DNA from 3 places in the Pseudorhodoplanes sp. genome. Region 2 is predicted to be linked to each of the others. Evidence: predicted binding sites of a transcription regulator. Region 2 holds the regulator's gene; each other region holds the start of a gene.
What was found. The regulator LexA, encoded in region 2, represses DNA repair genes until DNA is damaged. The targets are predictions, from matches to a motif close to TGTTCNNNNTGTGTTCNG.
Positions count from the first base shown of each region.

Region 1: recA (recombinase RecA) is a predicted target of LexA. The motif match lies at 1,952-1,969, and genes of this name have one in related genera.
Region 3: AC5I5I_RS00180 (PA0069 family radical SAM protein) is a predicted target of LexA. The motif match lies at 3,736-3,753, and genes of this name have one in related genera.

Region 1 is NZ_JCABZI010000010.1:297,497-304,130, forward strand. Features, by position in the region: gene AC5I5I_RS15140 (hypothetical protein) at 1-644, opposite strand, end outside; gene AC5I5I_RS15145 (hypothetical protein) at 730-987, opposite strand; gene AC5I5I_RS15150 (hypothetical protein) at 1,646-1,798, opposite strand; gene recA (recombinase RecA) at 2,099-3,187, shown strand; gene alaS (alanine--tRNA ligase) at 3,615-6,281, shown strand; gene AC5I5I_RS15165 (cation:proton antiporter domain-containing protein) at 6,442-6,634, shown strand, end outside.
Region 2 is NZ_JCABZI010000004.1:36,130-42,763, reverse strand. Features, by position in the region: gene trpD (anthranilate phosphoribosyltransferase) at 1-733, shown strand, start outside; gene trpC (indole-3-glycerol phosphate synthase TrpC) at 741-1,556, shown strand; gene moaC (cyclic pyranopterin monophosphate synthase MoaC) at 1,560-2,042, shown strand; gene AC5I5I_RS06815 (molybdopterin molybdotransferase MoeA) at 2,045-3,256, shown strand; gene lexA (transcriptional repressor LexA) at 3,389-4,084, shown strand; gene AC5I5I_RS06805 (ComEC/Rec2 family competence protein) at 4,067-6,379, opposite strand; gene AC5I5I_RS06800 (glutamine--tRNA ligase/YqeY domain fusion protein) at 6,447-6,634, opposite strand, start outside.
Region 3 is NZ_JCABZI010000001.1:31,262-37,895, reverse strand. Features, by position in the region: gene AC5I5I_RS00195 (glycosyltransferase family 39 protein) at 1-1,250, opposite strand, end outside; gene rnhB (ribonuclease HII) at 1,301-2,002, opposite strand; gene AC5I5I_RS00185 (VOC family protein) at 2,043-2,486, opposite strand; gene AC5I5I_RS00180 (PA0069 family radical SAM protein) at 2,526-3,713, opposite strand; gene AC5I5I_RS00175 (glycosyltransferase) at 3,865-4,431, shown strand; gene AC5I5I_RS00170 (bifunctional helix-turn-helix transcriptional regulator/GNAT family N-acetyltransferase) at 4,487-5,425, shown strand; gene AC5I5I_RS00165 (SDR family NAD(P)-dependent oxidoreductase) at 5,563-6,357, shown strand; gene moaB (molybdenum cofactor biosynthesis protein B) at 6,354-6,634, opposite strand, start outside.

The DNA of each region.
Region 1 (6,634 bases), on a different contig from region 2:
GCCAGGCCGCGCCGGGCGATGGCGATGAGATCGTCGCGCGTCGGCATTGCGGTTTGCGGAACCGCACGTGCCCGATCGCGCGGCGTGACCAGCAGCGACAGATCGAGATCGAGGCTCCGGTATCGCGAGCGGTTGCACATCGTCACTTCGCCGAAACTCGCGCAATGCGACCGCAATCCATCGCCGCCGGAATAATTTGCGAAATAGCGCCGCTGCACGGTGGAGATAGACAGCGGCAATTGCCCGGTCCTGACGCTGATGTGGCGCGACTGGTGGCTGAACGGCCAGCCATTCGAGCCGATCAGGATCAGCCCCGCCATGAGCGAGGCTGTGCCGCCGATTGCCAGCACCCATCCGAGCACGACCCACCGCTCCGCATCGCTGTCGTAGCTGACCGTGCGTCGCCCCCGCTGCCACTGCATCAGCAGCGCCAACGTTAGCGCGATCAGGGCGATGGCCGCCACCGCAATGATGACTGGATCTTGGATAAACGGATATTGCGTAAACGCATGATAACGCGACGTTGCCGGCACCAGCCGCGGCAAGATCGGGCACAGACCCGCGATTGAGTGCGCGCCACCAATGAGCGCCGCCAGCAACGCGGCGCCGAGCAGCGCGGGAACGAGCCGGAGGAGATGGCGCATGCGCGCAGGCTAGCACGCCATACGCGGACGCCTTAGCCCGATCGCGCCTGTCCGTCCACATATGTCGAGAAACGTCTCGTGGAAGTTACGCGCCGGTTACCGCGTTTGCACGATCGCTCCGGACCTTTTCGCGCTTTTCGCTCGATGCACTGACGCGCTTGCCGGCGGCTTTAGGGGCGGGCTCCGAATCGGCCTGCGCCGCTTCCGTTTCGGCGTCGCGCTGCAGGCGGGCTGCGCGCAGCTTTTCGATCCGGTCGATCGCGGCCTGATGGGCCTTGCGATAATCGTCCGCGGCCTTGGCGCGTTCGGCGATAACTTCGGGAAGGAGAGGTTTTGTTGCCATGGCCTGGACAACGCGCAGGCACCTTTTTGGTTCCATTCCTGAGGTTCGCCTCCAAGACCAAGCCGACCCGCTTGCCGCGCCGGGTCGCGGTTCTGCGACGCACGGCTTCACCCTGAGCCACGCGGCCTGGACGCAATCGCGAGACCAGGCTGTTGCCCCGCGAACGCGGGACCCCATACGCGCTGGCCATCGGTTCTCGCGCCCGGCAACGGCCCGGTGCGCGCATTCGCATATCCACCTATCCACATGCGCGCTGAACGTTTCGCGAACGGCGCCGCGGACGACCGCGACGCGCGGCTTTGCATCGCCGGTCTTGGATCGCCCGCCTTAAATCTTAAGATTTTTTCGTCGCGCCGCCTCACCGGGCTTGCGCTGGCTCAATACCGGCCGCCCGCCGAGCGTTAGAATTCACAAGCTTCGTCGGGCCAACGAAGCCGGCGGCCTGAGCCGAATGGCGAAGATCCACTCCGGTTCAGGTCGCTCTGTCATGCGCGGGGCGATCCGCCCGAGACGATCAGCCCGCGGGCGCGCCAATCTTTGCCGTTCTCACCGGCAGTCGTGAGGGTTGCGGCGCCTGAATCAGGCCAGAACCCAAAATCGAGCTGAGAAAAAGGCCGCCGACTGAGGCAGCCTCTTTAGTGGACAGTGAGAAACTGGATCAGAACACCGGGCAGGTCTGGATGGCGGTGCAGCCGCCGAGCGTATAATTCACCGATGCCTCGCCACCGGCAGCGCTTTCCAGCGTGTCGTCCGAGACGTCGAAGCTGAGGATGTCCTCTTCCGACTGATTTGGTCTTGTCGCCTGCTTCATCGCACGATCCCTCCATGGTTGGGGCCGTCACCATAGCATGTCACGGGATCACCGCCGTCTGTGACGAATGTCTCAGGCACACGAAATAAGGCCACTCCCGAAATCTAAACCGGCCACTCTCGGTCAAAACAGGCCAGTACCCGTACCCGCAAAAAGAACATATTGCGAACTTAGAACAAATGGTGTACATTGAGTCTTGTTCGGTCGAAACAGCCCGAACGGTCCGAAACCAGCCGAGCGGAGAAGCGGGCGAGAGCCGCGCGTATACGCCGCCCGAATCGTCAGTCATAAGGAGCGACAATGGCCCAGGCCGCCCTGCGTTTGGTTGAAGGTTCCTCCATGGACAAGTCGAAGGCTCTTGACGCCGCGGTCTCCCAGATCGAACGCGCGTTCGGCAAGGGCTCGATCATGCGGCTCGGCAAGAACGACAAGGCGATGGATATCGCCACCGTGTCGACCGGGTCGCTCGGGCTCGACATCGCGCTCGGCGTCGGCGGTCTGCCGCGCGGCCGGGTGATCGAAATCTACGGGCCGGAATCCTCCGGCAAGACCACGCTGGCGCTGCACACCGTGGCCGAAGCGCAGAAGAAGGGCGGCATCTGCGCCTTCGTCGATGCCGAACACGCGCTCGACCCGGTCTATGCGCGCAAGCTCGGCGTCAATGTCGACGACCTCCTGATCTCGCAGCCCGATGCCGGCGAGCAGGCGCTGGAAATCACCGATACGCTGGTGCGTTCCGGCGCGGTCGACGTGGTGGTGGTGGATTCGGTCGCGGCGCTTGTGCCGAAGGCCGAACTCGACGGCGAGATGGGCGATTCGCTGCCCGGTTTGCAGGCCCGGCTGATGAGCCAGGCGTTGCGCAAGCTCACCGCCTCGATCAACAAGTCCAAGACCATGGTGATCTTCATCAACCAGATCCGGATGAAGATCGGCGTGATGTATGGCTCGCCGGAAACCACCACCGGTGGCAATGCGCTGAAATTCTATGCCTCGATCCGGCTCGATATCCGCCGCATCGGCGCGATCAAGGATCGCGACGAGGTGGTCGGCAACCAGACCCGCGTCAAGGTGGTGAAGAACAAGCTGGCGCCGCCGTTCAAGCAGGTCGAGTTCGACATCATGTATGGCGAGGGCGTGTCGAAGATGGGCGAGCTGATCGACCTCGGCGTCAAGGCCGGCGTGGTGGAGAAGTCCGGTGCCTGGTTCTCCTATGACTCACAGCGGATCGGGCAGGGGCGCGAGAACGCCAAGACCTTCCTGCGCAACAATCCCGACATGGCTGCGTCGATCGAGGCTGCCGTGCGGCAGAATTCAGGGCTGATCGCCGACAAGATCCTGGCCGGCGAGGAAGAGACCGACGACGACGGCGAGGACGACGCCAAGGAATAATCCGGACTGCCCTCCATCCGCGTCGCCGCGCGGGCCGGGTGAGGGGACCGCTTGCCTCGCGGTCCGCTCCCCGGCGTTTTTTTGAGCGGCTTCCGTAGGTCGGACCTGCCTAGGCAGTGCGGTGGCCTGTTCGCGCGGGCACCGAGCGCGGGCCCCAACGGGCTGACGGGCCGGCGATGACCGCCGTTGCCGCCCGGCCTGTCATCTCCTGGCGCCTGTCATCTCCTCAAGTCGCCATCTGCTCGCGTGTCCGGCGGCTCCTCGCCTCTGGCAGACCCGAACGGCCCGCAAGCGCCGGAAATCGGTCCGTTTCTGGACTTGGCCGGGCGGCGTCGCTACATATCCCCCGAAACATCAATCCGATCCGGGCCTTCAACCCCGGCGCAGACAGGGGCCGCGGACAGGCTGCCGCGGCGGCAAATCTTTCATGAGCGGCGTCAACGATATCCGGGCTGGGTTCATCGACTACTTCGCGCGCAACGGCCATGAGCCGCTGGCGTCCTCGCCGCTGGTGCCGCGCAACGATCCGACCCTGATGTTCACCAATGCGGGCATGGTGCAGTTCAAGAACGTTTTCACTGGCCTTGAGAAGCGCCCCTATGCGCGGGCGGTGACTTCGCAGAAATGCGTCCGCGCCGGCGGCAAGCATAACGATCTCGACAATGTCGGCTACACCGCGCGCCACCACACTTTCTTCGAGATGCTCGGCAACTTCTCGTTCGGCGATTATTTCAAGGATCACGCGATCGAGCTGGCCTGGAATCTGGTCACCAAGGATTTCGGCCTGCCGAAGGACAAGCTCACCGCCACCGTCTATATCGACGACGATGTTGCCTTCGACCTGTGGAAGAAGATCGCGGGCCTGCCCGAGAGCCGCATCATCCGCATCGCCGGCTCCGACAATTTCTGGGCGATGGGCGATACCGGGCCGTGCGGTCCGTGCTCGGAAATCTTCTATGATCACGGCGACAAGATCCCGGGCGGTCCTCCCGGCTCGCCGGACCAGGACGGCGATCGCTTCATCGAGATCTGGAATCTCGTCTTCATGCAATACGAGGCGCTGCCCGATGGCAGCCGCCTCGATCTGCCGAAGCCGTCGATCGACACCGGCATGGGGCTCGAGCGCATCGCCGCGGTGCTGCAGGGCACTCACGACAATTACAGCATCGATCTGTTCCGCGCGATCATCCAGGTGATCGCCGAATTGACCAAGGTGTCAGCCGAAGGCCCGCAGAAGGCGTCGCATCGCGTGATCGCCGATCACCTGCGTGCCTCGTCGTTCCTGATCGCCGATGGCGTGTTGCCGTCGAACGAGGGCCGTGGCTATGTGCTGCGCCGGATCATGCGGCGCGCCATGCGCCACGCGCAATTGCTGGGCGCGCGTGACCCGCTGATGTGGCGGCTGGTTCCGGTGCTGGTGCGCGAGATGGGTCAGGCTTATCCGGAACTGCATCGGGCCGAGGCGCTGATTACCGAAACGCTGAAGCTCGAGGAGACGCGCTTCCGCAAGACGCTGGAGCGCGGGCTGTCGATCCTGGAAGACGAGTCGAAAGGGCTGAAGCAGGGCGACGCGCTAAAGGGCGAGACCGCGTTCACGCTCTACGACACCTATGGCTTTCCGCTCGATCTGACCCAGGATGCGCTGCGCCCGCGCGGCATCGGGGTCGACCTCGATGCCTTCAATGCGGCGATGGATAAGCAGCGCGAAAAGGCACGCGAATCGTGGAAGGGCTCCGGCGATGCCGCGGCCGAGACAGTTTATTTCGGGCTGCGCGAAAAGCTCGGCGCCACCGAATTTCTCGGCTACGAAACCGAAAGCGCCGAAGGCGTGGTGATGGCGCTCTTGCGCGACGGCGCGCGCACTGCCGAGTTGAATGCGGGCGAAACCGGCGCGGTGATCGTCAACCAGACGCCGTTCTATGGCGAGTCGGGCGGCCAGGTCGGCGATACCGGCGTGATGACCGCGGACGGCGTGCGCTTCCGTGTCACCGAAACCCAGAAGAAGGCCGGCGACCTGTTCGTGCATACCGGCGTGGTGGAGGAGGGCAGCCTGAAGGACGGCCTCGCGCTGCAGCTCGACGTCGAGCACGGCCGCCGCTCCGCGATCCGCGCCAACCATTCGGCGACGCATCTCCTGCACGAGGCGCTGCGCCAGATCCTCGGCGATCATGTCGCGCAGAAGGGCTCGCTGGTCGCGGAAGAGCGGCTGCGCTTCGACTTCTCGCATCCGAAGCCGATGACGCCCGAGGAGATCGAGAAGGTCGAGGACCTTGCCAACGATTTCGTCACCCAGAATTCCGAAGTCACCACGCGGCTGATGGGGCTCGACGAGGCGCGCGCGTCCGGCGCCCGGGCGCTGTTCGGCGAGAAATACGGCGATGAGGTGCGGGTGGTGGCGATGGGCGAAAAGCCCGGCTCCAATACGCTCGGCTGGTCGGTCGAATTGTGCGGCGGCACCCATGTCAAGCGCACCGGCGATATCGGGTTGATCTCGATCGTGGCCGATCAGGGCGTCGCCGCCGGCGTGCGGCGTCTTGAGGCGCTGACCGGCCGCTCCGCCCGCAAGGCCGCGAATGCAACCATGCAGGCGGCGCAATCGGTGGCGACGGATCTCCTGCGTGTGTCGGTCGCCGACATGCCCTCGCGCATCACCCAGTTGCTCGACGAGCGCAAGAAGCTCGAGCGCGATCTGGCAGACGCGAAAAAGAAACTCGCCATGGGCGGCGGTGGCGCCAAGGCGGGCGGCGACGACGGCGTAAGGACCGTCGGCGACATCAAGCTCCTGGCGCGCGCCGTGACCGGCATCGACATCAAGGATCTCAAGGGTCTAGCCGACGAGGGCAAGAAGCAGGTCGGCTCCGGTGTGGTCGCGTTGGTCGCAACCAGCGACGACGGCAAGGGCAGCATCGTGGTCGGGGTCACCCCCGATCTCGTCTCGCGCTTCTCGGCTGTCGACCTGGTGCGCAAGGCGTCCGAGGTGCTGGGCGGCAAGGGTGGCGGCGGCAAGCCCGACATGGCCCAGGCCGGGGGGCCGGACGGCTCCAAGGCGGACGCGGCACTGAAGGCGATTGAGGCAGCGATCGGCGGCAGCTAGCGTCGCCGGAGCGGCTTGTCGCCTGACGGTCTTCCCGCGACATCGGCAAGCCACCTGCAGGCCCTGTCTGCAGGTTCTTGATACAGCATATTGGCTCGCCCGTTGCATGGGGCGCCGATGACGGGCTCGCGCCCGATCGCGTTTTAGGGGACGAAGACCTTTGCTTCACGCCGAACATCTGAAAAGCGTCCTGATCTTTCTCGTCGCCGCCGGGATCCTGGTGCCGCTGCTGCACCGGTTTCTCGGCACGGTGCTCGGCTTCCTCCTGATCGGCCTGGTGCTCGGCCCCTTCGGCATCGGCTATCTCGACGATTTTTACCCCTTCCTGCAGTACGTCACGCTGGAGGATCCGA
Region 2 (6,634 bases):
TTGCGCGGCGTTCATTGTCGCGGGCGCCGGCGTGCCGGTGGCGAAGCATGGCAATCGCGCGTTGTCGTCGAAATCGGGTGCGGCCGACGTCCTCACCGCGCTCGGCATCAAGATCGACCTGCGGCCGGACGAGATCACCCGCTGCATCTATGAGGCCGGCATCGGCTTCATGTTTGCGCCATCGCATCATCCGGCGATGAAGAATGTCGGCGCCACCCGGGTCGAACTCGGCACCCGCACCATCTTCAATCTGCTCGGTCCGCTGTCCAATCCGGCCAGCGTCAAGCGTCAGCTCGTCGGTGTGTTTTCGCGGCAATGGATCGAGCCGCTCGCGTTGGTGCTGAAAAATCTCGGCTCGGAAGCGGTCTGGGTGGTGCATGGCTCGGATGGGCTCGACGAGATCACGACCTCCGGGCCGACTGCGGTCGCCGCGCTCGAGAATGGCAACATCCGCACTTTCGAGATTTCGCCGGCCGATATCGGTATCGCACCGGTCAAGCCGGAAGCTTTGCGCGGCGCCGACGCCTACCACAATGCAGCAGCGCTCAAGGATGTGCTGGAGGACAAGCCCGGCGCCTATCGCGATGTCGCGATCATGAACGCTGCCGCCACGCTGGTGGTTGCAGGCGCGGCGAAAGACCTGAAAGACGGCGCCGAACTGGCGCGCAAGGCGTTGTCCAGCGGCGGCGCGCGGACGCGTCTCGAGCGGCTGATCGACGTGTCCAACGCATGAGAGTTCAATGGCCGACATCCTGAAGACGATCGAGGCCTACAAGCGCGAGGAGATCGCGGCCGCGAAGCGTGAGACGAGTCTCGCCACGCTTGAGGCTGAAGCGCGGACCGGGTCCGCGCCGCGCGGCTTTGCCGCCGCTATCGAGCGCAAGCTCGCCGGCGGGCAATACGCGCTGATCGCCGAGGTCAAGAAGGCCAGTCCGTCAAAAGGGCTGATCCGCGCGGATTTCGATCCGGTGGCGATTGCGAAGGCTTACGAACAGGGCGGTGCCGCCTGCCTGTCGGTGCTGACCGATGCGCCGTCATTTCAGGGCAAGCCCGAATTCCTGACGCAGGCGCGGGCCGCGACCTCCCTGCCCGCGCTCCGGAAGGATTTCATGTTCGATCCCTATCAGGTGGCGCAGGCGCGCGCCTGGGGTGGCGATTGCATCCTGATTATCATGGCCGCAATCGATGACGCCGCCGCGCATGAACTCGAAGCCGCGGCGATCTCCTACGACATGGACGTACTGATCGAAATCCACGATGAGGCCGAACTCGACCGCGCGCTCAAGCTCAAGTCGCGGCTGTTCGGCATCAACAACCGCAATCTGCGGACATTCGAGACATCACTCGATGTCAGTATGGCGCTTGCGCCGAAGGTCCCGCGCGACCGGCTGATCGTCGGCGAGAGCGGCATCTTCACGCCGGCCGATCTCGCCCTATTGTCGACGGTCGGTATCTCCACATTCCTGATCGGTGAGAGCCTGATGCGCGCGAACGATGTGGCCGAGGCAACGCGTTCGCTGCTTGCTCGGCCCCAGCCCCGCGCGGCGGCGGGCTAAGCCATGTCCGACAAGGTGCTCACCCATCTCGGGCCATCCGGCGAAGCGCATATGGTCGACGTCTCCGACAAGGCGGCGACCGAGCGTGTCGCCGTCGCGGAAGGCCGCGTGGTGATGAGCAAGGCCACGCTCGACCTCGTGATGTCGGGCAATGCCAAGAAGGGCGACGTGCTCGGCACCGCGCGCATCGCCGGCATCATGGCCGCCAAGCGCACGCACGAACTGATCCCGCTCTGCCATCCACTCGCACTGTCGCAGGTGAGCGTCGACCTCACGCCCGACCCAGCGCTGCCCGGCATTGCCGTGCGCGCCAGCGTGAAGGTGACCGGACCGACCGGCGTGGAAATGGAAGCGCTAACCGCGGTGTCGGTCGCGTGCCTGACCATCTACGACATGGTCAAGGCCGCCGAGCGCGGCATGCGCATCGAAGGCGTGCATCTGGTGGAAAAGACCGGCGGCAAATCCGGTCCCTACCGGGCGACGTGAATATGGCGCTCCTGCCCGTTGCCGACGCCTTGCAGCGCGTGCTGGCGCAAGCGAGTGCGCTGCCGAGCGAACGCGTGCCGATCACCGAAGCGCATGGCCGCGTCCTCGCTGACGATGTCCGCTCACTCAGGACCCAGCCGCCGGTCGATGTGTCGGCGATGGATGGCTATGCGGTCCGTTCCGAGGACATCACCAGCGCGCCGACCGATCTGAAAGTCATCGGCGAGGTCGCGGCCGGACGGCCGTTCACTGGCGAGGTGAGACCGGGACAGGCGGCGCGGATTTTCACCGGCGGCGAGTTGCCCGCCGGCGCCGACACCATCGTGGTGCAGGAAGACACCCGCCGCGACGGCGACAACGTCATCGTCACCGAGGTGCCGCGGAAGGGCCGCCATATCCGCGCCGCCGGACTGGATTTCAAGCAGGGGGAGACCTTGCTCACGCGCGGCCGCGTCCTGAGCGGCCGCGATCTCGGGCTTGCGGCGGCGATGAACCACCCGATCCTACCGGTTCACCGCAAGCCGCGCGTCGCCTTGCTCGCCACCGGTGACGAGCTGGTGCTACCCGGACGCCAACCCGGCCCGGGTCAGATCGTCTATTCGAACGGCTATTCGGTTGCCGCGCTGGCCCGCCAGGAAGGCGCCGATGTCAGCGACCTCGGCATCGCCCGCGACACCGTGGCCGATACCGTTGCAGCGATCCAAGATGCGCGGATGCGGCGGGCCGACGTGCTCGTCACCATGGGGGGCGCTTCGGTCGGCGACTATGACCTGGTGCAGCAGGCCCTGAAGCAGGAAGGCATGGACCTGTCGTTCTGGAAGATTGCGATGCGGCCGGGGCGTCCGCTGATGCATGGCCGGCTCGGCCCGATTCATGTGCTGGGCCTGCCGGGCAATCCGGTCTCGGCCTTCGTCTGCGCGGTGCTGTTTCTGGTGCCGCTGCTGCGCACCCTGACCGGCCGAACCGACGTCTCGATCCCCCTCGACCATGGCCTGCTCGGCTGCGACCTGCCCGAGAACGACGAGCGTGCCGATTACCTGCGAGCCCGCCTGTCGCGGTCGTCGCGCGGCGCGCTGGTGGCCACTCCGTTCCCGACCCAGGATTCGTCGATGACCCGCATTCTGGCCGATGCCGATTGCCTCGTGATCCGCGAACCGCATGCATCGCCCGCGCCCGCCGGTTCACCCTGTGTTATCCTGAAGCTTCCCCTTTAGGCATCTCCCGCTTTCTTCACGTCAAATTAAGGGGTTGCGGAACACATATCGAACATATAGTGTTCGTTCATGATTTGTTTCGTATCTCTTGGGATTGTTCCACGATCCTGACGCTGTCCGGGAGACACCTGAATGCTGACCCGCAAGCAGTTCGAGCTTCTGCGATTCATAAACGAGCGTCTGAAGGAAGCCGGCGTTCCGCCGTCCTTCGACGAGATGAAGGACGCCCTCGACCTGCGGTCCAAATCCGGCATCCACCGGCTGATCACGGCGCTGGAGGAGCGCGGTTTCATCCGGCGCCTGCCGAACCGCGCGCGCGCGATCGAGGTGATCAAGCTGCCGGATTCGGTCAACCAGGGCAGCACGCCCCGCCGTGGTTTCACCCCGAGCGTGATCGAGGGCAATCTCGGCCGGGTGCGAACCGCGTCGGAAGACGATGGCGGCCGCCCCGTCGCGGTGCCGATGATGGGCCGAATCGCGGCGGGCACGCCGATCGAGGCGATCCAGACCAAAAGCCACACCATCAATGTGCCGCCGGACCTGCTCACCTCGGGCGATCACTTCGCGCTCGAAGTGCGCGGCGATTCGATGGTCGATGCCGGCATTCTCGACGGCGATACGGTGCTGATCCGCAAGTCCGAGGCCGCCGATACCGGCGACATCGTCGTGGCCCTGATCGACGATGAGGAAGCGACCCTCAAACGGTTTCGCAGGCGCGGCGCTTCCATCGCACTTGAACCGGCTAACACGTCGTATGAAGTCCGTATCCTGCCGCCGACCCGCGTCCGGATTCAGGGCAAACTGGTGGGACTATTCCGGCGTTACTGACGGACCGTCGTCGGCTTCCAGATCGGCCGGCCGCGGTGTCGCGTCGCGCGGCGGGGCCGGGCGTGCGGGGATCGTAGCCACTGCCGCAGGAGCGCGGGCCCAAGGCCGGTCGTAGGTTGGCGGCCGCGTGCTCTCCTGCACGAACATGCCGCCATCCCAGCGGGCCGCGGCCGCACCATGAGCGCGCGCGCGAGTGCGGTCGATCAGCAACGCGGCGCAAACCGGCGGAGCGTTGCGCGCGGTCACGACAAAAACCGCCGAAGTGCAATCCTCCATCAGCGCCTCCGCGCTGAGCGACAGCGCGACGGCGCGGCCGTCGGCCAGCCGTGCAACGCATCCCGCCAGGTCGCAGCGAATGCCCTCCGCCAGCGACTCGTCCTTGTCGGTTCTGGCATCGCCATCGGCGGCAAGCCACTCACGCAGGACGAATCCGTCGCGGCGGCTGGCCATGACCCGCAAGACTCCGCCGGCATCGCGGACCGCCACCATGCTTGCGTCGGCCGACACAAGGATGTCCGGTCGCGGTGCCCTCCAGGCAAACACGATACAAAGCGCGACCATCGCCGCGCCGGTCCACCGCAGCGGCGATCGCAACAGGCACATCACCACCAGCCCGGCAGCGCCGATCAGCAGGGTGCCAACGCCGAAAGCCGGGATCCGTCCGACGGCGCCGGGCAGACTGGCAACCCAGGTTGCGACAACGATCATCCACTCGATGCCCTCGCCCATCAGCCACCAGAATGGCCGGTCGAAGCCGAACGGCAGTGCGATCAGGCCGAGAATGCCAGCCGGCATCACCCAGATCGACACCGCCGGCATCGCGAAGAGATTTGCCAGCACGCCATAAGGCGCCAGTCTGTGAAAGTGATAGGCGGCGAACAGTGTCGTCGCAGACCCCGCGACAAGCGACGCAATGACGAGCGCCGCGATCTCCCGTCCGCCCCATAACGCCATCCGGGCCGCAAAGGGCGTGCCCGGCTCGGCCGACATGATTGGCAGTCCGCGCTCGTACACCGCGATCAGCGCGAGCGTGGCCGCAAACGACATCTGGAAACTCGGATGGACAATTGCCTCCGGCGAGATCGCGAGCAGCACCAAGGCGGCGACGCAGATCGTACGAAGCGTCAGGGCCGGCCGGTCGAAGATCACGCCGATCAACACGATTGCCGTCATGATGAAGGCGCGCTGGGTCGCGACTTCGGCACCGGACAGCAGCAGATAGAATGCCGCCATGCACAGAGCCGCCAGCGCCGCCCATTTCTTGATTGGGTAACGGCTGGCAATCGAAGGGAAGAACGCGAGGCCGGCGCGGAACGTGAAGAAGGCGATGCCGGCAACCACGGCCATGTGATAGCCGGAGATCGACAGCACATGCGCGAGGCTCGAGACGTACATGGCCTCGTTGACCGACGACGATATCGCATCGCGTTTTCCGGTGATCAGCGCCGAGGCGATCGCGCCGTTGTCGCCCGGAATGACCGCGCGGATGCGCGCGTCGATCGCATCCCTAAGCGACCCGATGGCAGCGGCATAGCGCAGCCGCATTCCGGGCGGTTCGGGCGGCGTCACCTGTTTGATCGCGCCGAGCACGAAACCCGTCGCGCCGAGCCGCTGGAAATAGTAATCGCGCGCGAAGTCGTAGCCGCCCGGCCGCAGCGGCGAGAGCGGAGGATTGAGTCTTGCGCGCAATTCGACGAAGGAGGCCACCGGCGGCGCCATGCCCTTGCGCACAGACACGCGAACGCGTTCCAGCTTGATGTCGGGGCGCGCACCGCTCATGGCATGGACGGCAATCACGATACGATCGCTTCGCTCGCGTTCCTCTCTGGATTCGACAAAGCCCGACAGCGTCACATTGAATGCGGGCGCCGCGAGGATCGGATGGGCGATGCGAGCGGTCTTCCAGGCTGCGAGCGTGAAGCCGAATGCGATCGCGGCGGCAGCCACAGCGACCGGAAACGCGATCGGTCGGGCGCGGGCCGCGATGCATAGAAGTATCGCCGCGGCCGTGAGTGCGATGCCGGCCCACAGAAACGGCTCGCGATCCGCGGCGAAATAGAGGACGACGCCGAAGCCGAAGGCGATGGGCAGCCAGGGAATGAGGCGTCCCGGCGCGGTGTCATGGGCGATCCAGCTGCCCATGCGCGCGCCGGCGCCCTGCAACAAAGGGGACAGGGCATCGGGCCAGCCGGACGATCCATCGCGGGTGCGTCCTCCAAGCGGCCACGTGCCGGCCCGCGCGCCCTTGCGCGCCTCCGCCCGCTCGCGACCTTTCGGATCGCTCTCGCCAGCCATGAGCCCCCGCCCCCGGCACTCGACCGGGGGTTGAGGCTACATCAGCCGGCGTCCTTTGCGAAAGCGATCAACTAACCGCCGAAACCTTGGCCCAGGTGTCCCGCAGCCCGATGGTCCGGCTGAAGACCGGGCGGCCGGACGTGGAGTCGCGGTCGCGCACGAAATAACCCTGCCGCTCGAACTGCGCCGGCTCGCCGGTCTGATCCGCGATCGCCGCCGGCTCGACCTTTGCGTCAGCCAGAATCTCCAGCGAGT
Region 3 (6,634 bases), on a different contig from region 2:
GGATCGCCGGCCACCACTTTAAGCTTGCGTTGCGTGCGCCGCTCGAAGTTCTCGGTGACGAATTGTGCGATCTCGTCGGCCGGCTGCGCGGTCCGCAGGTCGACCGCAAACAGCGCCGGCAATAGCAGGACGCCCATCGCCATCAATACGGCCGGCACGATCAGCAGGCTGATCCAGGCGATGGTCAGGATGCGCTGATGATGCAGCATGATCATGTCGCCGGCCGCGGCAACAATCGCGAGCCCCGACAGAACCAGCAGCGGTGGAATCCCCGACAGGTCCGCCTTGCCGGACACCACCGCAAACGTGGTGACCACGATCACCGGCGCCAGCGCGAAGCAATAGATGAAGCTTCGCGCGAACGGGTTCGCCGGATGCCCCGGAACGATGGCCGATTCATCCTTCTTGGTGCGTGCGAGATTGCTCGCCAGCACCACCAGGATGCCGGCTCCCGCATGGGCCACCGCGACCAGCACAAGCAGCCGCATCCAGGCGACGATGTTGCGGTCGACGGACTCGACGTTGCGCAATTTCGAGAGGTCCGGAGTGAAGGCGAAGCCATGGTCGCGGATCAGCACGGCGCCGGGCAGCATCATGCAGACCACGGTGATCGCCGCCATGCCAACTGCGGGATTGGCGGCGGATTTGCGCGCCTGCGGATTGATCAGAATAAAGGCGACCACGACCGCGAACAGCAGCAGAGCGAGGTGCGAGGTCAGCAGCATCAGCCAGAACATGGCGGCCAGCGCGAACCAGTAGAGCTGTTTGTCCTCGCCGATTGCGCGCCACAGGCACAGGATGGCAGAGGCCCAGAGCGGCATCATCAGGATGTCGGGACCGAAATCGGGCGAGCCGATGGTGAAAAACGAAATCCCGGCCATCAGCAGCACCGCCAGCACCGCGTGCCGCTCGCCGATGGTTGCCCGTCCGAGCTGGAACACCGCCCAATAGGTCGCGACGATGCAGATCTGCGACAGCAGGTACACGCCGATCATGTGGCCGCCGGCGGCGCGCAACGCGATCTCGGCCAGCCAATAGGCCAGCGGCGGCCCCAGTTCCGATCCAAATCGGAAGGAATGGCCGACCGCCAGCACCTCGGCGAGCTCGCCGGGCGGTGCCGAGTAGAACAGTGTCGGCACCGCGACCCAGAGCAGCGCCTGCGCCAACGTCGCCAGCCAGAACACAAGCCGCGGTCTGGTCCGCAGGATTTCGATAGGCAGGGAGACGGTGAGCATGGGTGCCGCAGGCATGAGTCCGGCTCTCCGCGGAGCCGGGGGCGCCAGAGATAAACCCGCCTGCGTCAGAGTGGCAACCCGGGAATGGAAATCTCGACCACGGGTGCGGGCCTCAGGCCGTCGGCAATCGCGACCGGGGAAAAGCTGCGACGGTGATGGATGGTGGGCCCGAGCCGCTGCAGAGCCGCGAAATGCTCCGGCACCGAATAGCCCATATGGCGCTCGAAGCCGTAGCCGGGATGCGCTGCGCCGATCTGCATCATCAGCCGGTCGCGGGTGACCTTGGCGACGATCGAAGCGGCCGCGATCGACAGCACCAGCGCGTCGCCTGAAATCACGGCCTCGCAGTCGCAGGGTACCTTGATGCGGTCGCGGCCGTCGACATAGACGAGCTTGGGCCGGCAGGGCAGGGCGGCGACCGCCTGCGCCAGCGCCCACAGCGAGGCCTGCAGGATATTGTCGCGGTCGATGCGCGCGGGCGAAGCGAAGGCAACGCCGACCTCGGCGGTCGCGCAGATGCGGGCGTAAAGCTTTTCACGCTCCTCGCGGGTGAGTTTCTTCGAATCGTTGAGACCGCGCGGGACGCGATCCGGATCGAGCACCACGGCGGCGGCGACCACCGGCCCTGCCAATGGCCCGCGCCCGGCCTCGTCGCAGCCGGCGACCGGCCATACTCCGCTCTTGTAGGCACGCCGCTCGCGCCGGAACGACGGCCGGACGATATCGTCCTTCAGGGGCAGGCGCGCAGGGGCCACTTTCCGACTCATGCGGCAGACATTGCGCGGGACCGGCGTCCCGGTGCAACGGCTAATCCGGCAGGATGCCGCGCCCCTCGGGCGACAGTGGAAACTGGGGATTATGCGCGACTTCCCAGATATGGCCGTCCGGGTCGGCGAAATGGCCGTGATAGCCGCCCCATGCGGCCTGCTTTGCCGGCACCAGTTCGGTTGCGCCGACCTCGAGCGCCAGCGCCATCACGGCATCGACCTCGGCCTCGCTGGCGCAGTTCCAGGCGAGCGACGTTCCACGGAAAGCGAAAGGCGCAGTGTCCGGCGGGAAGCCTGCGTCGCTCGCAAGTCCGCTGGCTGCATAAAGCGATAACGCCGTCGGCCGGCATCGAAAAACGCGACTTCGTGCTCCGGCGCGGCGCGGACTTTCCGCGTGAAGCCCAGCGCTTCGTAGAACCGCGCCGCGCGCGGCACGTCGCTGACGCCGAGCGTAACGAGGCTGATATGGGCGTGGGGCATGGATTTTACTCGTGTCGTTCCCGCTTTCGCGGCGACGACGACGCTAAAACAAACTCAGCTGCTCGCTGCCCTTCACCGGCTTCTGGAAATGCTCGGTGGTCAGCTTCGCGCGTTCCCGGTTAAGTCCCAGCCGTTCGCAGGCCGACTCGAAGCGCCGGCCGATCAGCCAGGCATAAGGTCCCTCGCCGGTCTGCCGCTTGCCCCAGGTCGAGTCGTAATCCTTGCCTCCACGCATCTCGCGCACGAGCTTCATGACGTGACGGAAGCGGTCGGGATAATTGGCGAGCAGCCATTCCTTGAACAGGTCGCGGACTTCCAGGGGCAATCGCAGCATCACATAGCCCGCGCTCTTCACGCCGGCGAGCGCGACCGCGTCGAGGATGCGTTCGATGTCCGCATCGTTGATGGCCGGGATCACCGGCGCGATCATCGCCGCCGTCGGGATGCCGGCGTCCGACAATTGCCGCAGCGCTTCCAGCCGTTTCGCCGGCGTCGACGCGCGCGGCTCCATCGTCCGGGCGAGCTTGCCGTCGAGCGTGGTCACCGAGATCGCAACCTTGGCCAGATTGCGCTTCGCCATCCGCGACAGGATGTCGATGTCGCGCGTCACCAACGCCGATTTGGTCACTATACCGACCGGATGACCGGCGCGTTCCAGCACCTCGAGGATGCGGCGCATGATTTCGTTTTGCTTTTCGATCGGCTGATATGGGTCGGTATTGGTGCCGATCGCGATGGTGCGCGGCGTATAGCCCGGCGCTGCCAGTTCGCGCTCCAGCAGCACCGGAGCGTCCGGCTTCATGAACAGCTTGGATTCGAAATCCAGCCCGGGCGACAGCCCGAGATAGGCATGCGTCGGCCGCGCGAAGCAATAGACGCAGCCATGCTCGCAGCCGCGATAGGGATTGATCGAACGGTCGAACGAGATGTCCGGCGAGTCGTTGCGGGTGATGACCTTGCGAGTGGCATCGACCTGCACGCTGGTCTTGAATGGCGGCAATTCGTCGAGGCTCTGCCAGCCATCGTCGAAGGCGATGCGGGCGAGCGCTTCGTAGCGGCCGGAGGCGTTGGAAAGAGTACCGCGGCCGCGGCGGCGTTGTCTGTCGACGCCGACGCCGAGGAGCCCGGACTGGTCGGAAGAACCGTCCTGGGATTTCCTCGCAAAGTCACCCGCAGGCGCGGAGGGCACGGGCGCCGGCGGGTGTCTCAGGGCTGCGGATGGTCTTGCCATAGCCGATATCTAGTCCTGCCGCTCGAACAAAACAAGAACATTGTGGAAGTTGATCGGGGTCGCTGAATATTGTGGCATTGGGTTTTCGTGCCCCACGATATGGGTTCTTTGAAACACTTGCGGGTCCACCGGAGTTCCAGCGTTCCGTTCCATGCTGAGCGTGATCATCCCGACCGACGAATCGGAACGTATCCTGGTACGGACGCTGGCCTGTCTGGTGCCCGGCGCCACCGCGGGTCTGATTCGGGACGTGATCCTTGCCGATGCCGGTTCCAGCGACGAAACGGCCAAGGTCGGCGATGTCGCCGGCTGCCGGTTCCTCTCTCTGCCGGGGCCCCTTGGACCGCGGCTCGACAAGGCGGCGGACCAGGCCCGCAGCGAATGGCTGATGTTCGTGCCGCCCGGGGCGGTCCTTGAATCGGGCTGGGTTGCGGATGTGCAGCAATTCATCGAGCGCGCCCCCACGGACATTGCCGCGACCTTTGGCTTGGCCGCCCGCCCGCATGGGCAGGATTCGTTGCTGACCGGCATGCTCGCGCTTTGGCGCGCCCGCCGGACGAGCCTCGCGCCGGGCCGCGGGTTGATCATCAGCAAAACATTCTATCGGGAGGTCGGAGGCTACAGGGACGTGCCGGACACCGAGGCGGACCTGTTGCGCCGGATCGGCAAGCGCCGCCTTGCGGTATTGCGCACCGGCCTGATCCAGAGCGAGCCCTGACCGATACTTGACTCAGTCAATCAATTGTTTGACGGTGTCAACGATCGGAGGATCGATGTCCCTCATGCCCGAATCCGGCTTCGAACAGCGCGTCGGCGCGGTCCGCCGCTTCGCGCGCTTCTATACGCGGAGGATCGGGCTGCTGGACGAGGGGCTGCTGGACAGTCCGTTCTCGCTATCGCAGGCGCGGGTGCTGTACGAACTGGCCCAGCAGCGTGAAGCCACCGCGACCGTACTGGCCTCGGCGCTGGATATCGATCACGGCTATCTCAGCCGCATCCTGCGCGGCTTTGAAGAGCGCGACCTGATCGTCCGCCGACGCGACGAAAGCGATGGCCGGCAGGTCGTCATTTCGCTGACCACCAAGGGGCACAAGGCCTTCGCATCGCTCGATCATCGCTCGCAGCGCGAGACCGGCAGCCTGCTCAAGCACCTCGACGACGCCGAACAGGTACGTGTCGTGACGGCGATGGAGACGATCGAGCGGCTGATCGGACGCGACGCTGCGCCGGAGCGGCGGGTTACGTTGCGCTCGCACCAGCCCGGCGACATGGGCTGGGTGGTGGCGCGTCACGGCGCGCTCTATGCAGCCGAATACGGCTGGAGCAGCCATATCGAGGCGATCACCGCGGAGATCGTCAGTGGCTTTCTGAAGACCAGCGATCCCGCGCGCGAGCGATGCTGGATCGCGGAGATGGACGGCGAGCCGGTCGGTTCGATCTTCCTGGTCCGCGACAGCGACGAGGTCGCGCGCATCCGGCTCCTGATCGTCGATCCGAAGGGACGCGGGCTCGGCATCGGCCGCATGCTGGTGGAGGCCAGCATCGCCTTCGCCTGCAATGCCGGATATCGCAAGATTACGCTATGGACGCATGCGGTGCTTACCGTCGCGCGCGCGATCTACCAGAAGCAGGGCTTCCGATTGATCGAGCAATGGGTGCACGACGATTTCGGCAAGCCCGAGCCGAGCGAGACCTGGGAACTGACGCTCTAGGCTGTCGTTGCGGTTTTTAGACTTTCGTTGCGGCTTTCGCAGCGCATGGCACCCCCGCGGCCGATTTCACGCGCTGTTGACCTTTGCCTGACATGCGGATGCGCCATGTTGAGGCATCCAGCAATCGGACGGACATCATGAATATCGATCTGAGAGGAAAGCATGCGGTCGTCACCGGCTCGACCGGGGGCATCGGCTTTGCCATTGCGAAGGGGCTTACGGCATCCGGTGCATCGGTCGTGATCAACGGCCGGACGGAAGACAGGGTGCAGCAGGCGGTTGCGTTGCTTAGGAAAGAGCTGCCATCCGCGAAGGTCGAGGGCGTTGCGGCGGATCTCGCGAACGCGGAGGCCGTTGCAGCCTTCGTCAAGCGCGTGCCGGCGGCGGATATCCTGGTCAACAATCTCGGGATCTTCGAGCCGAAGAATTTCGAAGACATCCCCGACGAGGATTGGTTCAGGTTTTTCGAAACCAATGTGCTGAGCGGCATCCGCATGTCGCGCGCCTATATCCCCGGCATGAAAGCTAAGGACTGGGGCCGCATCGTGTTCATCTCATCGGAGTCCGGCCTCAACATCCCGCTCGAGATGATCCACTACGGCATGACCAAGACCGCACAGATCGCGGTCGCACGCGGCCTTGCGGAATCGCTTGCCGGCACAGGCGTCACCGTCAATTCGGTGCTGCCCGGCCCGACGCGATCCGAAGGTGTGGTCGACTTCTTCGGCAAGATGGCGAAGGAACAGGGTGTGTCTCATGCGCAGATGGAACAGGACTTCATCGCGCAGCATCGCCCGACCTCGATCATCCGCAGGCTCGCGACAGTGGATGAGGTCGCCAATATGGTGGTCTATGCGTGCTCGAAGGAAGCATCGGCGACCACCGGTGCGGCGTTGCGGGTCGAGGGCGGATTGTTGCGCGGGATCGGTTAGACCGTCGCGCCCTGCGCCTTCGCGCGGCGCAGGTGCTCATCCAGCCGCGGCATGATCTCGACGAAGTTGCACGGCCGGTAGCGGTAATCGAGCTGGTGCGCGAGGATGCCGTCCCAGCCATCCTTGCAGGCGCCGGGCGAGCCCGGCAGGCAGAAGATGTAAGTCGCACCGGCAACGCCCGCGGTTGCGCGGGTCTGGATCGCAGAGGTGCCGATCTTGGCGTGGCTGACCATCAGGAACAGGGTCGCGAACCCATCCATCCGCTTTTCGAACAGCG